2 regions of the Nocardioides eburneus genome follow, and region 2 is predicted to be linked to the other one. Evidence: predicted binding sites of a transcription regulator. Region 2 holds the regulator's gene; the other holds the start of a gene.
What was found. The regulator LexA, encoded in region 2, represses DNA repair genes until DNA is damaged. The targets are predictions, from matches to a motif close to TCGAACANNTGTTCGA.

Region 1 (7,043 bases), on a different contig from region 2:
GCCGCGGGAGCGGGACGCGATCTCGGCGGCCCCCTCGTCGGTCAGCTCCACGCCGAGGAGGCCCGCGGAGCGGCGGACGATCAGGTCGAGCTCGTCGGGCTCGTAGAACTCGAGGTGGCCGGTGAAGCCGAAGCGGTCGCGCAGCGGGCCGGGCAGCAGACCGGCGCGGGTGGTCGCGCCGACCAGCGTGAAGGGCGGGATGTCGAGCGGGATCGCGGTCGCACCCGGCCCCTTGCCGATGACGACGTCGACCCGGAAGTCCTCCATCGCCATGTAGAGCATCTCCTCGGCAGGGCGCGACATCCGGTGGATCTCATCGACGAAGAGGACGTCGCCCTCGTTCATCCCCGAGAGGATGGCGGCCAGATCGCCGGCATGGGTGATCGCGGGGCCACTGGTCAGTCGCAGCGGCGACGACATCTCCGCCGCGATGATCATCGCGAGGGTGGTCTTCCCGAGCCCGGGAGGACCGGAGAGCAGCACGTGGTCGGGGGTCCGTCCCCGCTGCCGTGCGGCCTCGAGCACGAGCCCGAGCTGGGCACGCACCCGAGCCTGCCCGACCACCTCGTCGAGCGAGCGCGGGCGCAGCGCCGCTTCGACGGCGCGCTCGTCGCCCTCCGCCTCAGCGGCCGTGAGCGACGGCGTGGCCAGCGACTCGAAGTGCGCCTCCTCGGCCGCCTCGAGCTCGTCCTCGTGGAACGGCACGACGATCAGGCCTTCGACAGCGTGCGGAGAGCCGCACGCAACAGCGTCGAGATGTCGGGCGTGTCACCGGCCTGGTCGCTCACGGCCTCGACGGCCTTGTCCGCGTCCTTGGCGTTGTAGCCGAGTCCGACGAGCGCCTCCGCGACCTGGTCGCGCCACGGCGCGGCAGCGGGCGCGGTCGACGTAGCACGCCCGCCGGACGGCAGGCCGACCCGGTCCTTGAGCTCGAGGATGATCCGCTGGGCGCCCTTCTGGCCGATCCCGGGCACCTTGGTGAGGGTCTTGACGTCGTCCGCGGCGATCGCCTGCCGGATGCCGTCCGGGGAGAGCACGGCGAGCATCGCCTGCGCGAGCTTCGGGCCGACCCCGGAGGCGGTCTGGACGAGCTCGAAGAGGCTCTTCTCCTCCTCGTCGACGAAGCCGAACAGGGTGAGCGAGTCCTCCCGCACCACCATGCTGGTCGGCAGCGTCGCCTCCGCACCGCTGCGGAGGGTGGCAAGGGTGCCGGGAGTGCACTGCAGCTCGAGGCCCACTCCCCCCACCTCGAGCACGGCACTGGACAGGGTCACGGCGGCGACCCGCCCCCGCACGAACGCGATCATCGAACTGCCTTCCCAGCGGCCCGTCCCGGCCGCGTCTGCGCGGCCCGCGACAGGGCCGCATCGATCCGTGCCTGGGCGCTACCGCGCCAGATGTGGGTGATCGCGAGCGCGAGCGCGTCCGCGGCGTCGGCAGGCTTCGGCATGGCGGGGAGCCGCAGGATGCGGGTCACCATCGCACCGACCTGCGCCTTGTCGGCGCGTCCGTTGCCGGAGACGGCAGCCTTCACCTCGCTCGGCGTGTGGAGCGCGACCGGGAGCCCCCGACGGGCCGCGCAGACCATGGCGAGTCCGCTCGCCTGGGCCGTGCCCATGATGGTGCTGACATCGGAGCGGGCGAAGATCCGCTCGACGGCGACGGCGTCGGGACGGTAGTCGTCGAGCCAGGCGTCGATGCCCTTCTCGATCGTGACCAACCGCTCCGGGACCGGCACCTGCGAGGACGTGCGGAGCACGTTGACGTCGACGAGTGTGAGCGGCCGGCCGAGCTCACCGTCGACGACGCCCATCCCGCAACGGGTCAGGCCGGGATCGATCCCGAGCACCCTCACGACGCCACCGTCCCTCTCCTGGCTCTCGCCTGCCGTCGAACGCCTGTTCGCAGCGCCACGCTATCCGGTGCCTCCGACAGGCCGTCGTACGACACGCGGGCCCGGGACGACGCAGGGCCCGCCAGCACGTCGCTGTCGGGCCCTGCGTCGACTCCTGGACAGGCTGCTCAGGCGTCCTCGAGCTCGGCCATGACCTCGTCGGGCACGTCGACATTGGTGAAGACGTTCTGCACGTCGTCGAGGTCGTCGACCGCGTCGACGAGCTTGAAGACCTTGCCCGCGGCGGCCGCGTCGGCGACCGGGATGTCCATGCTGGCGACGAACTCCACGTCGGCGGAGTCGTAGTCGATGTCGGCCGCCTGCAGCGCCGTACGCACCGCGACGACGTCGCTCGCCTCGGACACGACCTGCCAAGCCTCACCGAGGTCGTTGACCTCCTCGGCGCCCGCGTCGAGGGTGGCCTCGAGGACGTCGTCCTCGGTGACCTCCTTGCCCTCCTGGCTCTTCTGCACCACGACGACGCCCTTGCGGTTGAAGAGCCGCGAGACCGAGCCGGGGTCGGCCATGGTTCCGCCGTTGCGCGTGACGGCGGTGCGGACCTCCATCGCGGCGCGGTTCTTGTTGTCGGTCAGGCACTCCACGAGGAGCGCAACACCCTGCGGTCCGTAGACCTCGTACATGATCGTCGTGTAGTCGACCGCGCCGCCGTCGAGCCCACCGCCGCGCTTGACGGCGCGGTCGATGTTGTCATTGGGGACGGACTGCTTCTTCGCCTTCTGGATGGCGTCGTAGAGCGTGGGGTTGCCGGCCGGGTCGGGGCCGCCCATCTTCGCCGCGATCTCGATGTTCTTGATGAGCTTCGCAAAGAGCTTGCCGCGCTTCGCGTCGATGACCGCCTTCTTGTGCTTGGTGGTCGCCCATTTCGAGTGGCCGCTCATCTCTTCCCCGTCCTGGTTGCTGCGCATCTGCGCGCGTGGCTGCGATCGGTCGTACGGATCGCCGCCCCGGCGATCCGCTGCATTCTACCGAGCACCCCAGGAACCGGGCGTGCCGCTACTGTCAGGACGTGGCCAGTGAGTCGCCGGAGCGCACGGACGCGACGGAGTCGCCGTCGCCGAGCCGACCTACGTCGACCTCCGGGCTGTCCACCGCGGAGGTGGCCCAGCGGGTGGCGGCGGGGCGCACCAACGCCTCGGACACCGGCACCAGCCGACCGCTGCTCCACATCGTGCGAGCCAACGTCCTCACCCCGTTCAACGGCCTGCTCGCCACCCTCTTCGTCGTCATCGCCGTCACCGGACGCTGGCAGAACGCCCTGTTCGGCCTGGTGGTGCTCGCCAACACCCTCATCGGCGTCGTGCAGGAGGTGCGCGCGAAGCGCACCCTCGACCGGCTCGCGATCCTCAACGCACCCCGCGCCCGGGTCGTCCGGGACGGCGCCCTCGGCGAGATCGCGGTCGAGGACGTCGTCGCCGACGACCTCGTCGTCATCCGGGCCGGTGACCAGATCCCGGCCGACGGCCTGCTCCTCGAGGCGACCGGGCTCGAGGTCGACGAGTCGCTGCTCACCGGAGAGTCGGACCCGGTCGCGAAGGCCGCAGGCGACGAGGTGCGGTCCGGGGCGATCGCCGTGGCCGGCGGCGGGCGGTTCCGTGCCGGCGCCGTCGGCGACGAGGCGTACGCCGCACGGCTCGCCACCGAGGCGCGGCGCTTCACCGTCACCCACTCCGAGCTCGTGGCGGCCACGAACCGGATCCTTCGCTGGATCTCGGTCATGATGCTCGTCGTCGGCCCGGTGCTGTTGTGGAGCCAGTTCCACAGCACCGACAACGAGACCTGGCAGGACGCGGTCACCGGCGCCGTCGCCGCGCTCGTCGGAATGGTTCCCGAAGGCCTTGTTCTCCTCACCAGCCTCGCCTTCATGCTCGGAACGCTCGCGCTGGCGCGCCGGCAGACGCTCGTCCAGGAGCTGCCCGCCGTCGAGGGTCTCGCGCGGGTCGACGTGGTCTGTCTCGACAAGACCGGCACGCTCACCCACGGAGACGTCGCGTTCGACCGGGTCGAGCCCCTCGGGGTCCCGGCGGCCGACATCGAACAGGCGCTGGCGCTGTTGGCCGCCCGCGACCCGAACGCCACAGCGGCCGCGATCGGTGCCGCGATGCCCGCTCCCACCTGGCGCGCCGCCGACGTGGTGCCGTTCTCCTCGGCCCGCAAGTGGTCGGCGGTCGTGACCGGCGGCCGGGTCACCTGGGTGCTCGGGGCGCCCGAGATGGTGTTGCCCGCACCCACGCCGGGCCCGCAGCAGCAGGCCCGCAGCGCCGCCGACGCCCTCGCCGAGCAGGGCGCGCGGGTGCTGCTCCTCGCCCGGTCCGACGCCGCGCCCGGCCGTGGCGCGGCCGACGGGGGCGCGCCGTCGCTGCCGTCGTACCTCCAACCGGCGGCGCTCGTCGTGCTCGCCGAACGGATCCGGCACGACGCGGCCGACACCATGCGCTACTTCACCGAGCAGGGCGTCGCGCTGAAGGTGATCTCGGGCGACAACCCGCGCACGGTCGGCGCCGTCGCGGCGGCAGTCGGCGTGCCCGGAGTCTCGGGCGCCGCCGACGCGGTCGATGCCCGCACCCTCCCGGAGGACCCCGAAGAGCTGGCCGCGGTCATCGGCGAGCACAGCGCCTTCGGGCGGGTCGCGCCCCACCAGAAGCGGGCGATCGTCACCGCGCTGCAGCGCCGCGGCCACGTCGTCGCGATGACCGGGGACGGCGTGAACGACGCGCTCGCGCTCAAGGACGCCGACATCGGCGTCGCCATGGGGAACGGGGCCCCGGCCACGCGCGCCGTGGCCCAACTGGTGCTGCTCGACGGCCGGTTCGCGCACCTGCCCGACGTGGTGGCCGAAGGGCGACGGGTGATCGCCAACATCGAGCGCGCCGCCTGCCTCTTCCTGGTCAAGAACGCCTACTCGCTGTTGCTCGCCGTCATCGCCGCCCTCACGTTGTCGGCCTATCCCCTCGCGCCCATCCAGCTCTCGCTGATCGCCAGCGTGACGATCGGGATCCCCGGCTTCTTCCTGGCGCTCGGGCCCAACCGGACCCGGTACGTCCCCGGCTTCCTGCGCCGCGTGCTCCGCTTCGCGGTGCCGGTCGGGATTGTGGTCGGGGCCTGCGCCTACACCGGATATCTCCTCGCGCGCCTTCTCGACGGCGGCGGCGTCGACGGAGGGCGTACGACGGCCATGCTGGTCGTCCTCGTCGTCGGACTGTGGGTCGTGCTGGTCCAGGCGCGGCCGCTGGCAGGCTGGAAACTGCTGCTCGTCGCCGCCCTGGCGCTCGTGGTCGCGATCATCGTGGTCGTGCCGCCGCTGCACCCGGTCTTCCTCATCGACCTCACCGCGTTGCGCCTGGTCATCGCCGTCGTCGTGGGCGCCGCCGGCGCGCTCCTCGTCGAGATCACGCACCGGGCCGCCGCCGCGCTCACCGCACCACGCCGCTCGGTGTGAACGGTCGCGGCCTACCGGGCGCGGACGAGGTCCACGAACAGCCCGTGCACCCGGTCGTCGCTCGCGACCTCGGGATGGAACGACGTGGCGAGCAGGCTCCCCTGGCGTACGGCGACCGGGTGCCCGGCCGCGGTGGCGAGCACCTCGACGCCCGGCCCGGTGTCCTCCACCCAGGGCGCCCGGATGAAGACGGCGTGGACGCTCTGCTCGAGGCCGGAGAGCGCGAGGTCGTCCTCGAAGGAGTCGACCTGGCGCCCGAACGCGTTGCGCCGCACGGTGATGTCGAGCCCGCCGATGGTCTCCTGCCCGGGCGCACCGTCGACGAGGCGGTCAGCGAGCAGGATCATGCCTGCGCAGGTGCCGAACGCCGGCATCCCGTCCTTGACCCGCTGCCGCAGCGGCTCGAGCAGCTCGAAGATGCGCGCCAGCTTGACCATCGTCGTGGACTCGCCACCCGGGATCACCAGCCCGTCACAAGCCTCGAGCTCCGACGGGCGCCGGACGGCGATCGGCTGGGCTCCCAGCCGGGAGAGCGCGGCGACGTGCTCGCGCACGTCGCCCTGGAGGGCGAGGACTCCGATCGTCAGGGACACGCGCGAAGCCTAGCCGGGAGGCTGCCGGCGGGCGCATCGGCCACGTCACACGCAGGTGTACGTCGCCAACGTCAGCGTCACGGTGAGGTTGAAGTTGGTGGACACAGTCGTGGCGCCATACCAACCCGTGCCCGGGAGATGGGCCCGGACGCGGACTTGGTACTGATAGCTGCCGAACAGCGTCAGCCCGAGCAGGTTGCCCAGAGTCGTGGTGTTGTACTGCACGGACTGCACGGCCCCGGCTGCCCCGGAGTGCGCCTGGAACGTGGTGGACCCGACCTGCGCGTTGGTGCTCCGGTTGTAGAACGAGATGGCGTACTCATAGGCAGACGCGGGTGGATTCACGCCCGAGGCGGGGCTCACACCGTTCCACCTCAGGGTCACCGTGGACGCGAGCAGGTTGTTGGCCGCCGCGCAGGGGCTCGAGGCCACCGTCGGCGACACGAGCGTGGCCGCGCCGACGGTGCCGCCCGTCACGGCCGAGGTGTCCGAGTACGCCGCGTACGTCCCGCCCACCCGCGAGAGCCCGAGCACCGTGGCGGCCACCGTCGTCACGGCCAGCATGCGGAGGCGGCGACTCATGACGTCACCTGCGTCGCCGTGAAGTCGAACCGGAGGGACCCTGACTGCCCCTGGTCGGCGTTGCTGGCGGTGGTGGCCATCGTGACGACGACGCAGAGCGACTCGGAAGCACCGGCAGCGAGGCGCCGCGACGGGATCACCGTCGTGCCACTCGTCCCGACCGCCACCGCCGCGGTGAGGGCGGTCCCGCCGCAGGTCTGCTGGATGGGGTAGGTCGTGTCGGACGTGTCGGGCGTGCCCGCATAGAAGCGCACGGTGATGTCCCCCGCGGCATATCCCCAGCTGGGAGACGTCCCCTGCGTCACGGTGGCGGCATAGGTGAAGTCGGCGTTCCCCACGTCCTTCACCGTGACCGGAAAGGCACGAGCCTCGGACGGTGTCAGTCCCGAGACCGCGATGTCGCTGGCGCTGTAGGCGGTCGCGAGCCCGACCGCGCCGTTTGGATTCGTGGTCTGCAGCTGCAGGTCCATCGTGCCGGCGGTGAGGGCGCCGCCGGTGACCGTCGAACTGTCGGTCC
Region 2 (7,043 bases):
GGTCTGGGCGCAGATGCGCGACAAGCTGCTCACCGACAAGACCGTCGTCTTCGCCAGTGCCACGCTCAAGCTCGGTGGCGACTTCGGCGCCGTGGCGGGGTCGCTCGGGCTGAAGGCGGCGGAGCGCGTCGAGCCCGGGACCGACGCCCAGCGCACGGAGGACGTCCTGCCCTGGATCGGGCTCGACGTCGGCAGCCCGTTCGACTACGGCCGTCAGGGGATCCTCTACGTCGCCCGTCACCTGCCGCCGCCCGGACGCGACGGCCTCGGGGCGGCCCAGCTCGACGAGATCGTCGAGCTGATCGACGCTGCGGACGGCCGCGCGCTCGGGCTCTTCTCGAGCCGCCGTGCGGCCGAGACGGCAGCGGAGGCGGTGCGCGAGCGTCTGCCCCACCTGACGACGCTCGCCCAGGGCGACGCCCAGCTGCCCGAGCTCGCGGCGCAGTTCGTCGGCGACCCCCACACGGTGCTGTTCGGGACGCTGAGCCTGTGGCAGGGGCTCGACGTGCCGGGTGACACGTGCCAGCTCGTGCTCATCGACCGGATCCCGTTCCCGCGGCCCGACGACCCCCTGATGTCGGCGCGCCAGAAGGCCGCCGACAAGGCCGGCGGCAACGGCTTCATGCAGGTCGCCGCGACCCACGCGGCGCTGCTGCTCGCGCAGGGCGCCGGCCGCCTGATCCGCACCACCAGCGACCGCGGCGTGGTGGCCGTCCTCGACCCGCGGCTCGCGACCGCGCGCTACGGCGGGTTCCTCAAGGCCAGCCTGCCGCCGATGTGGGCGACCACGGACGGTGGTGTCGCCCGTCAGGCGCTCGCGCGGCTCGCGGCGGCGGCGAAGGCGGATGCCGGACGGACGACGGCGGCTCAGCGCCCCTGATCGGGGGCACCGGGCCGCCGTCGTACCAGCGTCGGGCTCAGCCCTTGACGAGCGTGCCCTTCCAGGTGTCGCGCAGAGCGTCGTACTTCGGCTTGCCGTGGCAGGACATGCCGGTGCCCTTCCAGCAGGTGTAGGAGCGGGCGGCGCTGGCGAGCGTGAGCTCGGCCTTCTGCACGGTCTTCGTCGCGAACGGCACCGCCACGCTGCCGTTCCCGCGGCCGTTGACCTTGACCGGGTACTTCTTCAGCGCGCCGGACTTGAGGTAGACCGTCACGATCGCGGCCTGCATGCCCGGACGCGTCAGGTGGACCTGGACACGGAGCTTCCGCCCCGCCGGGACGTTGTGGGACACGAACCGGGTGGAGGCCGAGGTGAGGTGCTGCAGGGTGTAGGCCCCGTTCGCGCTGGAGGAGGCCGGGCGGATCGTCACCGACTTCGTGATCGGCGCGATCGGGTACTTGTTGGCCCGGCCCTCGCGGTAGGCCCGCCAGGGGTGGTGGTTGGCCTCGGCGAACTGGAGATAAAGGGTGCGGAAGAGCTTGCCGCGGTCGGCGACCGCGTCGGCGACGGCCTGGATGGAGTAGTCGTTCTTCTTCTTGCCCTTGGTGCTGTCCGCGTGCTGCCAGATCTGGCGCAGGATCAGCGGCATCCCGCCGACCTTCCGGGGCATCCGCTCAGAGAGGTAGCGGAAGAAGATCCAGTTGCCGTAGACGCCGTATGTGGTCTGCTTGTCGAGCGGGGTGCGCGGACGCCGGAGTTGGCCGTAGGGGAGGTACTGCAGGTTGTCGTTGACCGCGCTGTAGATCTCGTCCTCGGCCCAGACGGCGGTGCCCTCCATGAGCCAGAGGTCCTCACCGGCGTCGTACCCGAACTGGATCGCGTGGAAGAACTCGTGGGCAGCGGTCACCTGGAGGTTCTGGAGCGGGGTGTTCTCCGGGTACTGCCGGTGGGCGTAGTCGTTGTCGAGCACGCAGTAGGCCTTGGCGGTCGTCGAGCCCTGCGGTGCGTTCGCCGGCTTCCCGTCCGGGGCGCAGTAGCCGTAGTAGCCCTGGTCGAAGACGTCGCGCAGGTAGATGTCGACGTAGTTCTTCTTGCCGCCGACGGCGCCGTCGCCGACCGGCCGGCGGTAGCCCGCCTTGTGGTAGCGCGCGTAGACGTTCTCCATCACGCTGCGGACCTGCTTGACCCAGGCCCAGGAGGACTTGTCGTCACCGCTGGTCAGCCAGTGGATGCAGATCGGCACCTTGGTGCTACAGAGCCGCTTCCCCGGCGTGGGGCGCGCGAGCATGCGCGACGCCGTCGACTGGTCGCTCGCCGACATCTGGTCGCGGTGGACGTAGAGGTTCGCCAGCGCCATCGTCGCGTCGCGCCCGTGCACGAGCGTCTGCTTCGCCCGGCGTGCGGACTTCGGCGCGAGGACGTCGGCCGCCTGGTCGAGCGCCCGGCGCGCGGCGAGGGTGGTGGTCCGCTCGGTGAGCGTCAGCCCCGCGATCACGGAGGGCGAGCTCGAGCTCCCTGAGCCCGGGGCGCCCGCGGGTCCGGCGTACGCCGGCACGGTGACGGCCACGCCGGCCGAGACGATCACGGCGAGGAGGGTGGTGCGGGCGAGGGCGGACAGGGCGGGGAAGCGAGAGGAAGGCATCGAGTACCAAACAGTCGACGACAGGTCGGGCCGGATCCGGACGCCTACCGCGACGGTTCGCCGACTCGGCGGCCCTTCGAGTGGTCCTCGTCCGCAGATGCGGCCTCCAGCACTATAGGCCGCTGGCTGAACGCCGAGACACTCACGACACCCGCGATGACCACCATCCATCCCACGATCACGTCGAGCGTCCAGTGGTTGCCGGTGCCGACCACGACGATCGCGGTCGCCGCGGCGGAGAGACCGGCGAGCAGGCGGACGACCCAGCTCCGGACGTTGCGCCAGACGACGATCGCGACCCAGAGCGACCAGCCGCAGTGCAGCGAGGGGAACGCCGCCAGCTCGTTGGTGAGATGACCCATCCCCTTCGGCGCCGACGCGTCGGCCCCCCACCAGCCCTGGTCGGAGTGGAGCAGGAGCACGTCGTCGTAGAGGTGGGGGAAGAAGCGCGGAGGCGCCGTCGGGAGCATGAGGTAGAGCGCGAGCGCCAGGACGGTGCCGACGACCAGCGCGCGCCGTGCCGGCAGATAGCGGTGCCGGCCACGGGCGTAGAGCCAGACGAGCACGACGAGGGTCAGGATGTAGTGGGCGGTGGAGTACCAGTAGCAGCCCAGCAGCCCGATCAGGTCGTGGTGGACGAAGAACTGGTTGAGTCCGTGCTCCCAGTCGAGGTCGACGGCGCGCTCGATGCTGAGGATTTGCCGGGCCCGACTCTTGGCCTCCGCCATGTTGTTGCTCGCGAGCAGTCGCGAGGACGTGTAGGCGATGTAGAGCACGGTGACGAAGATGAGCTCGCGGATGCCCGCGCGCACGCCGGCGAGGCGCTGCCACAGGGTGCGCGGCAGGACGCCGTGCTCCACCGACGGCTGAACCGTGATGCCTGGCACCGCCGACCCGGTGTCGGCGACGGACCGACCGGCGATGTCGCCGCTCGTGATGCCCTCGTCGTGCACGCTGCCCCCGCAAGTTCCGTCGATCCGGATCACCCTAGCCAATGAGGAGCAGCGGCCGACTCGGGGAATACCCCTCGTGGGGTACGGAGCCTCAGATCGGGCGCGCGCCGGCCCCGACGTGGACGTCGGGACCGGCGCGACAAGCCCGGCCACCGGGCGTCAGAGGCTCCGCAGCACCGCCGTGACCTTGCCGAGGATCGTGGCATGGGTCCCGTCGATCGGCTCGTAGGCCGGGTTGTGGGGGAGCAGCCAGACCTGGCCGCCCTTGCGCTGGAAGGTCTTCACCGTCGCCTCGCCGTCGATCATCGCGGCGACGATCTCGCCGTTCTCAGCGGTCGGCTGCTGCCGGACGACGACGTAGTCGCCGTCGCAGATCGCCGCGTCGACCATGGAGTCGCCCGAGACGTGGAGGAGGTAGAGCGTCCCGTCGCCCACGAGCTGCTTGGGCAGGGGGAAGACGTCCTCGACCTGCTGCTCGGCGAGGATCGGCCCGCCGGCCGCGATGCGTCCGACGATCGGGACGTAGGCCGCGTCGGGACGGGAGTCTCCGACGCCCGTCTCGTCGAACGGGGTCTCCTCGGCCGCGGAGATCGCCTTGCGCGCCGCGAGCACCTCCGGCAGGAAGACCTCGAGCGCCCGGGGACGGTGGGGATCGCGCTTGATGAACCCCTTCTGCTCGAGGACCTTCAGTTGGTGGGCGACGCTGCTGGTGCTGGTCAGCCCGACCGCCGAGCCGATCTCCCGCATGCTCGGCGGATATCCACGCTTCTCGATGCAGTCGCGCAGATGGGCCAGGATCCGCTGCTGGCGGGGGGTGAGACCCGTGGCGTCCGGCGGACCGTCGGGGAGCTCGCGCACGCCGTTCGGCGACTCTCGGGTCGACTTGGGCTTCGTCATGCCTCAACGGTAGACCGCCGGCCGGGCGAGTTCAAACATCTGTTCGAAGCGTGTCGACCTCCACCGTTCGAACGCTTTTTCGGCAAGGCCTTGCTTCTGTTCGAACAGGTGATCTAGTCTCGCTCATGTGTTCGATCGAATGTCTGGTCGAACGGCCCCGCGGTCGCCGCGCAGCAGCGGTCGATGAGAACTGTCGGTGGCCGCCGGTAGACATCGCGTCGAACCGCCCCAGCGGACCCGACTTCCCCAGGAGCTTCCGATGAGCACCCTCAGCCTCGCCCACGTTCCGTACGCCGCCCCGCGCCGCTCCACGGTGCGGCTCACCCGTCGCGGGCGTGTGGTCGTGTTCGTGGTGACGCTCCTGGCCGTGATGGCGGTCGGCTTCGTCGGGGCGAGCATTTCGGGCGCCTCGCAGGAGAAGGGTGTGGGCGTCTCGACCCGCACGGTCGTGGTCGGCACCGGTGACACGCTGTGGGACCTCGCCTCCGATGCCGCTGACGGCGGCGACATCCGCTCGATGGAGCAGACGATCAAGGACCTCAACGGCCTTGACTCCGGGATGCTCATCGCCGGCCAGACCCTCCGGATCCCGAACTGACCCGGTGGGCGCTGGCGCTCGCCGGGACGTAGACCGCCGCCAGCCGATTCGACCCCGGCTGGCGGCGGCACGGGGAAGACGAGGGGTGGGGCTCCGCCGGGAGGCGCGGTCCCACCCCTCGTTCGTCGGGGAGTGTCAGTCGGCGCGGTGCCGGCGTGCAGTCGTCGGCGCGGGCGTCCCGGGGTCGTCATCGGGTGCGGGCTGGGGTTGCATGGCCGCCGTAGGGTCGGATGGCCGTGTCTCGGGCGGGAGCGATGCGGGCGCTGGGCCGGAGGTCAGCCCGAGTGCTCGACCCAGGCGAGCGAGCAGCATGAGACCGGCGAAGAGGCAGGCGACGGCGCCGACGGCGGCGAGGGCGAGGAAGGCCCAGGCGCGGCCCTCGCCGTCGCGGGCGTCGCCACCGAAGTCGATGGCGGCGTAGACCAGATAGCCCCACGCGATGATCGCGATGGTGATGGCGCCCGCAAGGAGCAGGACGCGACGGTCGAGCCCATGCCTCTGGCGGGGTCCCCGTCGTGCCCCTGCGCGCTTGCCTGCGGACCTGCCCCTCGATGCCACGGCGACATTCTCGCTGATCCCCGGGGCGGAGTGTGCAAGCGGCACGAGTCGGCTGCGGAGCGCGGCCGTTCTCCGGACGATGGCGCGCCGCGGCGTCGTCCACAGTCGTGCCGAACGGACGGTCGTCGGTCTTGGCCAGAGCGGGCGAAGAGGGCATCGAACGACGTTCGCGAGCGCGACACGCCGGGCCGGCCTGCGCGACACGCCGAGGAGGTCGACGCCCTCTTGCGAACCGCGCCGGGCCCGGCGTACGGTAGCCACTACATCTAGTAGTTACACCGGTGTAGTTCTCCACATCTAGTTCCACAAGGGATGCGGGGTTGCGCACAGGCAACTGCTGGTTGTCCACAGCTCATGCCGTTCCATCCACAGTCGGGAATGGCATTTCCGGCGCCGTGACGTCAAGGAGGGGGATCGAGATGCACTGTCCGTACTGCCGGCACAACGACACGAAGGTCCTCGACTCCCGCGTTGCGGAGGACGGCGGGTCCATCCGTCGCCGGCGTGTCTGCCAGGGGTGCGACAAGCGGTTCTCCACCGTCGAGCTCATGCAGTTGACGGTGCTGAAGCGCTCGGGTGCGACCGAGCCGTTCAGCCGCGAGAAGGCCGTCTCCGGCGCGCGGAAGGCCTGCAAGGGCCGCCCGGTGACCGAGGACCAGCTCGCGTGTCTGGGGCAGGCCGTCGAGGACACGCTCCGGAGTGCGGGCTATGCCGAGGTGCCCAGCCACGAGGTGGGGATGGCTATCCTTGCCCCTCTGCGCGAGCTCGACGAGGTGGCCTACCTTCGCTTCGCGAGCGTCTACCGCGCGTTCGAGTCGGCCGACGACTTCGTCGCCGAGATCGCCATGCTGCGCACGGAGCGCGCGTTGCGCGCGGGCGTGACCGAGTCAGCCGTCAGCGGCTGATCACAGACTGCCCGGGCAGGCCGTGGGGAAGCGAGCCTGCCCGGGCTCACCAACCTCTTTCCCAGCGGCAGGCACGTTTCAGCGGGCCTTAGTTTCAAGCCTCAATTCAAGTCGGCAACCGATCCAGGACAGGACAAGGGGAAGTCAATGACCGAGACGGTGAGCGGCGCAGACACTCAGCCCGCCAAGGGCGAGGGTCTGGCCGGGGGTGGGCTCAAGATCGAGCGGGTGTTCAGCACCGAGGGTGTGCACCCCTACGACGAGATCACCTGGGAGCGTCGGGACGTCGTCCAGACCAACTGGAAGACCGGTGAGACCGTCTTCGAGCAGCGCGGGGTCGAGTTCCCCGACTTCTGGTCGGTCAACGCCTCGACGATCGTCACCACGAAGTACTTCCGCGGTGCCCTCGGCACCCCACAGCGCGAGACGAGCCTCAAGGACATCGTCGACCGCGTGGTGAAGACCTACACCAAGGCTGGCCGCGAGTATGGCTACTTCGCCAGCGACGCCGACGCCAAGGTCTTCGAGGAGGAGCTGACCTGGCTGCTCGTCCACCAGTACTTCGCGTTCAACTCCCCGGTCTGGTTCAACGTCGGCACCCAGTCCCCGC

Region 1: a site for LexA is predicted at 1,891-1,906, ahead of ruvC (crossover junction endodeoxyribonuclease RuvC). Genes of this name have one in related genera too.

What each region holds. Positions count from the first base shown of each region.
Region 1 covers NZ_JBFPJR010000024.1:52,860-59,902, forward strand. The annotation lists gene ruvB (Holliday junction branch migration DNA helicase RuvB) at 1-705, opposite strand, end outside; gene ruvA (Holliday junction branch migration protein RuvA) at 711-1,307, opposite strand; gene ruvC (crossover junction endodeoxyribonuclease RuvC) at 1,304-1,855, opposite strand; gene AB3X52_RS13780 (YebC/PmpR family DNA-binding transcriptional regulator) at 2,023-2,793, opposite strand; gene AB3X52_RS13785 (HAD-IC family P-type ATPase) at 2,922-5,351, shown strand; gene pdxT (pyridoxal 5'-phosphate synthase glutaminase subunit PdxT) at 5,363-5,944, opposite strand; gene AB3X52_RS13795 (hypothetical protein) at 5,990-6,526, opposite strand; gene AB3X52_RS13800 (hypothetical protein) at 6,523-7,043, opposite strand, start outside.
Region 2 covers NZ_JBFPJR010000042.1:12,690-19,732, forward strand. The annotation lists gene AB3X52_RS17435 (ATP-dependent DNA helicase) at 1-880, shown strand, start outside; gene AB3X52_RS17440 (MXAN_6640 family putative metalloprotease) at 918-2,522, opposite strand; gene AB3X52_RS17445 (phosphatase PAP2 family protein) at 2,567-3,475, opposite strand; gene lexA (transcriptional repressor LexA) at 3,635-4,372, opposite strand; gene AB3X52_RS17455 (LysM peptidoglycan-binding domain-containing protein) at 4,632-4,970, shown strand; gene AB3X52_RS17460 (hypothetical protein) at 5,106-5,528, opposite strand; gene nrdR (transcriptional regulator NrdR) at 5,948-6,433, shown strand; gene AB3X52_RS17470 (vitamin B12-dependent ribonucleotide reductase) at 6,581-7,043, shown strand, end outside.